DNA from 2 places in the Thiocystis violascens DSM 198 genome. Region 1 is predicted to be linked to the other one. Evidence: predicted binding sites of a transcription regulator. Region 1 holds the regulator's gene; the other holds the start of a gene.

What was found. Region 1 encodes FNR, which switches genes on or off when oxygen is low (the NO sensors DNR and NnrR bind a similar motif). Its sites were predicted from a motif close to TTGATNTANATCAA; they were not measured.
Region 2: a site for FNR is predicted at 1,500-1,513, ahead of THIVI_RS08355 (multiheme c-type cytochrome). Genes of this name have one in related genera too.

What each region holds. Positions count from the first base shown of each region.
Region 1 covers NC_018012.1:4,318,573-4,321,990, forward strand. The annotation lists gene rnhA (ribonuclease HI) at 1-39, shown strand, start outside; gene dnaQ (DNA polymerase III subunit epsilon) at 20-739, shown strand; gene fnr (fumarate/nitrate reduction transcriptional regulator Fnr) at 736-1,497, opposite strand; gene THIVI_RS19185 (CTP synthase) at 1,739-3,382, shown strand; gene kdsA (3-deoxy-8-phosphooctulonate synthase) at 3,379-3,418, shown strand, end outside.
Region 2 covers NC_018012.1:1,876,280-1,879,697, forward strand. The annotation lists gene THIVI_RS08345 (NAD(P)/FAD-dependent oxidoreductase) at 1-790, opposite strand, end outside; gene THIVI_RS08350 (c-type cytochrome) at 804-1,385, opposite strand; gene THIVI_RS08355 (multiheme c-type cytochrome) at 1,764-3,269, shown strand.

The DNA of each region.
Region 1 (3,418 bases):
CCCGGTTCGGGAGGACGGAATGCGTCAGGTCGTCCTTGATACCGAGACCACGGGGCTGGACCCCAGGGAAGGGCACCGGATTATCGAAATTGGCTGCGTCGAGTTGATCGATCGCCGGCTCACACGCAATTCTTTCCACCAATATCTCCAGCCGGATCGCGAGATCGACGCCGGAGCGGCGAATGTCCACGGCATCACCAACGCCTTTCTCGCCGACAAGCCGCGCTTTGCCGAGGTCGCGGAGGATTTTCTGCGCTATGTCGAGGGCGCGGAGTTGATCATCCACAACGCCCCGTTCGATGTCGGGTTCCTGGATCACGAATTGCGGCGCTGGCGGGACGGGACGCCCAGTATTCAAGACCGGTGCGAGGTGACCGATACGCTCGCGATGGCGCGGCGGCTGCATCCGGGACAACGCAATGGACTGGACGCGCTCTGTAAGCGCTATTCAGTCGACAACTCGCACCGGGATCTGCATGGCGCGCTGCTCGACGCCGAGATCCTGGCGGATGTCTATCTCGCGATGACCGGCGGACAGGTCGCGTTCCACCTGGGTGGAGATGCATCCGACGCGGGGGGGCGTGATCCGCGCACTCGGCATCGCGGGCGGATCGATCCTGGGCGTGCGCGTCTGTGTGTGGTACGTGCGGATGAGACCAGTTGTGCCGCGCATGCGGCGCGGTTGGAGGCCATCCAGTCCGCAAGCGCGGACGGCTGTCTGTGGTTGAAGGCGGATTAGGTCTGCTGTTGCTGCTGGCGCCGGCCCTGTCCGGAGCCGCCCACCAGGGATTCCAGGGCGGGCAGGTCGAGCAACTGGATATGCTTGCGGTCCACGCACATCAGACCGTCTTCCTGGAAGCGCGTGAACAGGCGGCTGACGGTTTCGACCGCGAGTCCCAGATAGTTGCCGATCTCGTGGCGCGACATGCTGAGATAGAAATCGGATGGCGAGAGACCGCGCTTGTGCAGGCGCTGGGACAGGCTCAACAGAAACGCGGCCAGACGCTCCTCCGCGTTCTTCTTGCCAAGCAGAAGCAGCATGTCGGTATCCTGACCGATCTCCTTGCTGAGCAGCCGGTACATCTGGTGCTGAAGGCTGGGGGTGATCGCGGTCAGGTCTTCGAGTCTGGTGAAGGGGATTTCGCAGATCGCGGAGGTTTCGAGCACCTTGGCGGAACAGGCGTGTACATCCTTGTCGATGGCGTCCAGGCCGATGATCTCGCCCGGCAGGTGGAAACCCAGGACTTGCTCGCCGCCCTCGGAACTCGGCGCGAAGGTCTTGACAGATCCGGTCTTGACGACATAGAGCGCCCGGAACCGGTCGCCCTCGCGAAACAGATAATCGCCGCGATGCAAGGGTCGGGCGCGTTTGACGATTTCGTCGAGACGCTCCACGTCTTCCGGAGACAGGCCCATGGGCAAACACAGCGAGGTCAGCGTACAGTTCTTGCACGCGACTCGAATGGATTCCAATGAAATGACTTTGAATTGACTCATGGCAGCGCCCCCTCGCCATCGGCAGCTCGATTTTGGTCTGCCATTTGATCTGGATCAAGAATGCGTGATTTGTAACCGCATCGATGACAAATTACAAGGGTAGAAGTTCGTGTACGTATTACCCTGCCCTGCTGACTGCGCGGGCGGCGGCGATTCGATTGAGCAAACGCCGCGATTTTGGTAGTTTGTCGAGGTTATCGGGCCACCGCCCTCGACCCTCCTTCTTCTGCTCCCGCTTCTTATGACTAAGTTTATTTTTATCACCGGCGGTGTCGTCTCGTCGCTGGGTAAAGGCATTGCCTCGGCATCGCTCGGCGCATTGCTCGAAGCCCGCGGACTGCGCGTGACGATGATCAAGCTCGATCCCTACATCAACGTCGATCCGGGCACCATGAGCCCGTTTCAGCACGGCGAGGTCTACGTGACCGACGACGGTGCCGAGACCGATCTGGATCTGGGCCACTACGAGCGCTTCCTGCGCACCCGCATGGGTCGCAACAACAACTTCACCACCGGCCAGATCTACGAAAGCGTTATCCGTCAGGAGCGTCGCGGCGATTATTTGGGGCGCACCGTGCAGGTGATTCCCCACATCACCGACGAGATCAAGCAAAGCATCCGGCTCGGCGCCGAGGGCGCCGACATCGCCATGGTCGAGATCGGCGGTACCGTGGGCGACATCGAATCGCTGCCCTTTCTGGAGGCGATCCGGCAGATGCGGGTGGAGGAGGGACGCGAGAACGCGCTCTTCATGCACCTGACCCTGGTGCCCTACATCCGCACTGCCGGCGAGATCAAGACCAAGCCGACCCAGCACTCGGTCAAGGAGCTGCGCTCGATCGGTATCCAGCCAGACATTCTGCTGTGTCGCGCCGAACAGGATCTGCCGAACGACGAGCGGCGCAAGATCGCGCTCTTCACCAACGTTCCCGAGAACGCCGTCATCTCCGCCGTGGATGCCGACAACATCTATCGCATCCCGCGCCTGCTGCACGCCCAGAAGCTCGACGAACTGGCGGTGCGCCAGTTTCAGCTCGACGTGCCCGAGGCCGATCTCAGCGAGTGGGATCGGGTGTTGGACGGTTTCGACCATCCGAGGCACAAGGTCCGCGTCGGCATGGTCGGCAAGTACATGCACCTCACCGAGGCTTACAAGTCGCTGTCCGAGGCGCTCGCCCATGCTGGCGTGCATACCAGCACCAAGGTCGAGATTCTCTACCTGGACGCCGAGGAGATCGAACAGCGGGGCACCGCCTCTCTCGCCGGACTGGATGCGATCCTGGTTCCTGGCGGGTTCGGCGAGCGCGGCATCGAAGGGAAGATCGCGGCTGCCCAATATGCACGCGAACAGCGCATCCCCTATCTCGGTATCTGTCTCGGGATGCAGATCGCCGTGATCGAATACGCCCGTCATCTCGCCGGACTGGAAGGCGCGCACAGCACCGAGTTCGACCGTCAGACCCCGCATCCGGTGATCGCCATGATCACCGAATGGCGCGACGAAAAAGGCAAGATCGAGACGCGCGCCGAAGGTCAGGATCTGGGCGGCTCCATGCGCCTCGGCGGTCAGAATTGCCGTCTCGAACCCGGCAGCCTGGCGCGTTCCGTCTATGGCACGCCCCAGGCACGCGAGCGCCACCGTCATCGTTATGAATTCAACAACCGCTATCTCAACGCCATGAAGGATGCCGGGATGCGCTTCTCCGGCTGGTCGCTGGATAACAAACTGGTCGAGATCATCGAGATTCCGGATCACCCCTGGTTCATCGCCTGTCAGTTCCACCCCGAGTTCACCTCGACCCCGCGCGATGGCCATCCGCTGTTTTGCGGCTTCATCCGCGCGGCGCTTGACCAGCAGGAACGGGTCGGGGATTCGGCCGCATGATGCGCCTGACCCATTTCGAGGCCGGGATCGACCGAC
Region 2 (3,418 bases), 2.4 Mb from region 1:
TGCCGGAGTCGGGATGGATGGCCTCGACGGTTCCGCCCCCCGCCGCCGGCACCCATTCGATCATCTCGCCATAGTGTTGCTTCCAACCCGCCTGAAATAGGCCCTGCTTGGAGAAAGCATCCTTGGCGTCGAGGATGAGGATCTTGGAGTTGGGCTTGTGCCGCTTGAAATACTGCGCGACCTGGGCGGCGCGTTCGTAGGGTCCGGGCGGACAGCGGAAGGGATTGGGCGGCGCGACGATCGCAAAGACGCCGCCATCCTCCATCGCTTCCAGTTGGCGGCGCAGTGTCAGGGTCTGAGGCCCCGCTTTCCAGGCATGCGGATACCGCTCGGAGACGGCTTCGGACAGACCCTCGATGGCGTCCCAGCGATAGCCGACGCCCGGAGACAGAATCAGCTTGTCGTAGTTGTAGCGGTTGCCGCTGGCGCCCCGGGCGAAGTGCTGGACGGGATCGATCTCGACGATCTCGTCCTGGACGACGGCGATCCCCTGCCGGGTCAGTCCGCGATAACCGAAGGTCAGATCCTTGAGGTCGCGCTCGCCGCTCAGGACTTCGTTGCTCATCGGGCAGGAGATGAACACCGGTTCTTTTTCGACCAGCGTCACCCGGAGATCCGGGTCCGCCATCCCCAGATACTTGGCGGCGATGGCACCGCCGAAGCCCCCGCCAACCACCAGAATCCGCGCCTTGGGCGTGGTCGCCGACAGTCGGGAGGACGCCCCCAGCAGCGCGGCGGTCATCGCCAGCGCCGAGGATTTCAGAAAGGCCCTGCGCTGAAGATCGGTCATCTGGGCTGACTCCTTATTTTTCGCTTTCATAGAACCGAGCCAGCGACTCGATTTCGGCGTCGGAGAGCTGCATCACCCGCGCGCCCATTTTCAGGGGGCTACAGCGGCGGCCGATCTCCCGACAGCCTTCGAGCGCATAACGCAGATAGCCGGACCACTGACCCGCCATGCGGGGCGATTCGTTGTGCTGCCCGCGTCCGCCGTCTTCGTGACAGCTCTCGCATTGGCGCTCATGGATCTCGCGGCCCGCGTGGATGCGGTCGGCGACCGCGACCTGATCCGTGGAGACCCAGGGTTGCTCGCCGAAAAAGGCCGCGATCGCCCAGATTTCCTGATCGGAATAGCCCTTCATGATGCGGCCCATGATGGTGGAGGGACGCACGCCGAACTTGTAGTCGCTGAGGACCGAAAACAGATAGCCGTTGTCCATGCCGCCGATGCTCGGCATCTGCGTTCCGGCGCTGGCGCCGTTGGTTCCGTGACAACCGGCGCAGGTATTGGCGAGCATGCTCGGCGAACGCACGCCACCGGCCTGAAGGTTGAGGCTGGTCAGCAGCCCGAGCGCGAACATGGACAACCAGGCGCGATGTCTCATGAGGGTTCTCCTGTGGTGGGTCGGGCGCCGAGCCGGCCGAGCGCGAGGTTCCGCCGCGGTGCTGGCGCTGTTTCTTGTTTGCCTCGACTCTCTCCGACCGACGCGCTCGCGGCCTTGATTTCGATCAAGGGCGCGCGGACGACGTTGAGGAAAGCGCGGACTGATTGGAACTGACTGGCTGGATTTGAGATAGATCAAGGCCGAACGGCCAATCCATGGGCACCTTCACCCAGGTTACAAAAATAAGGTCCGTTGCGCGGGCAGGCTCTCGAATCCGCGCGGCAGGATCGCGGACAGACCAGCCGCGACGCTGGAACCGATTCGCTCCCGTTCGCATCCGCTGACCGATCACCACAAGCCAAAGAGGAGGAGTGCACCATGAAGCGACAGCCGCAAGGGTCCATCGCGGGCAAGCTAGTCGAGGTCTTGATTGCCTCGGGTCTCTTAGTCCTGGCGACCGCGGCCAACGCCGCGCGTCCAGGCGGCGAGTTGGGCGTCGACTGGGGCGATCCGCGCGGTCAGGAATGCGTGGACTGCCACATGATCGAGAGTCCCGGACTTTATCTGGAGTGGAACAGCAGCCAGCACGGTCAGGCCGGCGTGACCTGTCTGGATTGTCACCAGGCCAAGGAGGGCGAGATCGACGCCTTCAAGCACGAGGACGCGCTGATCTCCATCGTCGTCACGCCGAAGGACTGCTCGACCTGTCACAAGACCGAATTCGAGGAGATGGACGGGTCGCACCACGCCAAGGCGGGTCAGATCCTCGCCTCGCTCGACAATCTGCTCGGCGAGGTGGTCGGCGGGCCGGCGGCGGTCAATGCCGGCTGCAAGCAATGTCACGGTGGTGAGTTGGAATTCATCGCCGAGGGCAAGGACAAGGGCCGTCCCACCCCCGGCACCTGGCCCAACACCGGCATCGGCCGCGTCAATCCGGACGGCAGTCTCGGCTCCTGCACTGCCTGTCACGGGCGTCATCGCTTCTCGCGCGCCCAGGCCCGCACGCCCGATACCTGCGGCAAGTGCCATGTCGGCCCGGATCACCCGCAGATCGAGATCTACAACGAATCCAAGCACGGCATCATCTACCGCGCCAAGGTCGACGAGATGAATCTGGAGTCGGATAAATGGGTCGCCGGCGTGGATTACAGCGCCGCCCCGACCTGCGCGACTTGTCACATGAGCGCCGGCCCGGGCACCGGCAAGACGCATAACGTCGGCGAGCGCATCTCCTGGACCCTGCGTCCGCCCATCTCGACCAAGATCAACCTGGTCCGGCTGGAGAACGGCCAGGAGTTCGACGTCCCCGAGGGTAAAGAACTCCCCAAGGTCGGCGACGCGGCCAAGGACTCCACCGTCGTCGAGGTGCTGACCTGGAAGGACCGCCGCGCCAAGATGGAGGCGGTCTGTTTCGGCTGTCATTCGACCAGCGTGATCGAGGGGCATTACAAACAGTTCGACGATGTCGTCGATCTCTATAACGAGAAGTTCGCCAAGCCGATCGCCGCCGTCATGGACGAGCTGAAAACGGCCGGCTACATCACGCCCGCACCCTTCGACGAGAAGATCGAATGGGTCTGGTGGGAGATTTGGCACCACGAGGGACGCCGCGCCCGTCACGGCGCCTCCATGAACGGCCCGGATTACACCTGGTGGCACGGCATCTACGATGTCAGCAAGAACACCTACTTCGAGTGGATCCCCGAGCTGAAGGAACTCGTGCACAAGAAGGACGGCAACGAGGTGTTCGCCGACGCCATGCTGAAGAAATATTTCGCCCCGAACGAAGGGCATGACTGGTACTTCAACGGCATGAGCACGGAACAGCTCGACAACGTGCGCAAGGGCTTTGAGGCGCGGTATGGGGCGGGGTCGATGAAATGAGCCCAGGGGGCGAGTTGATCTCGCCCCTCCCTGAGCGCGGCACCTTTCCCTGCATCGCCCCACTGCCATTAAGTTAAGCCGTTCGTGGTGAGCTTGTCGAACCATGAACGGCTTTACACTCAGAGGCTTAGGATTTCCCGCCCACCCTT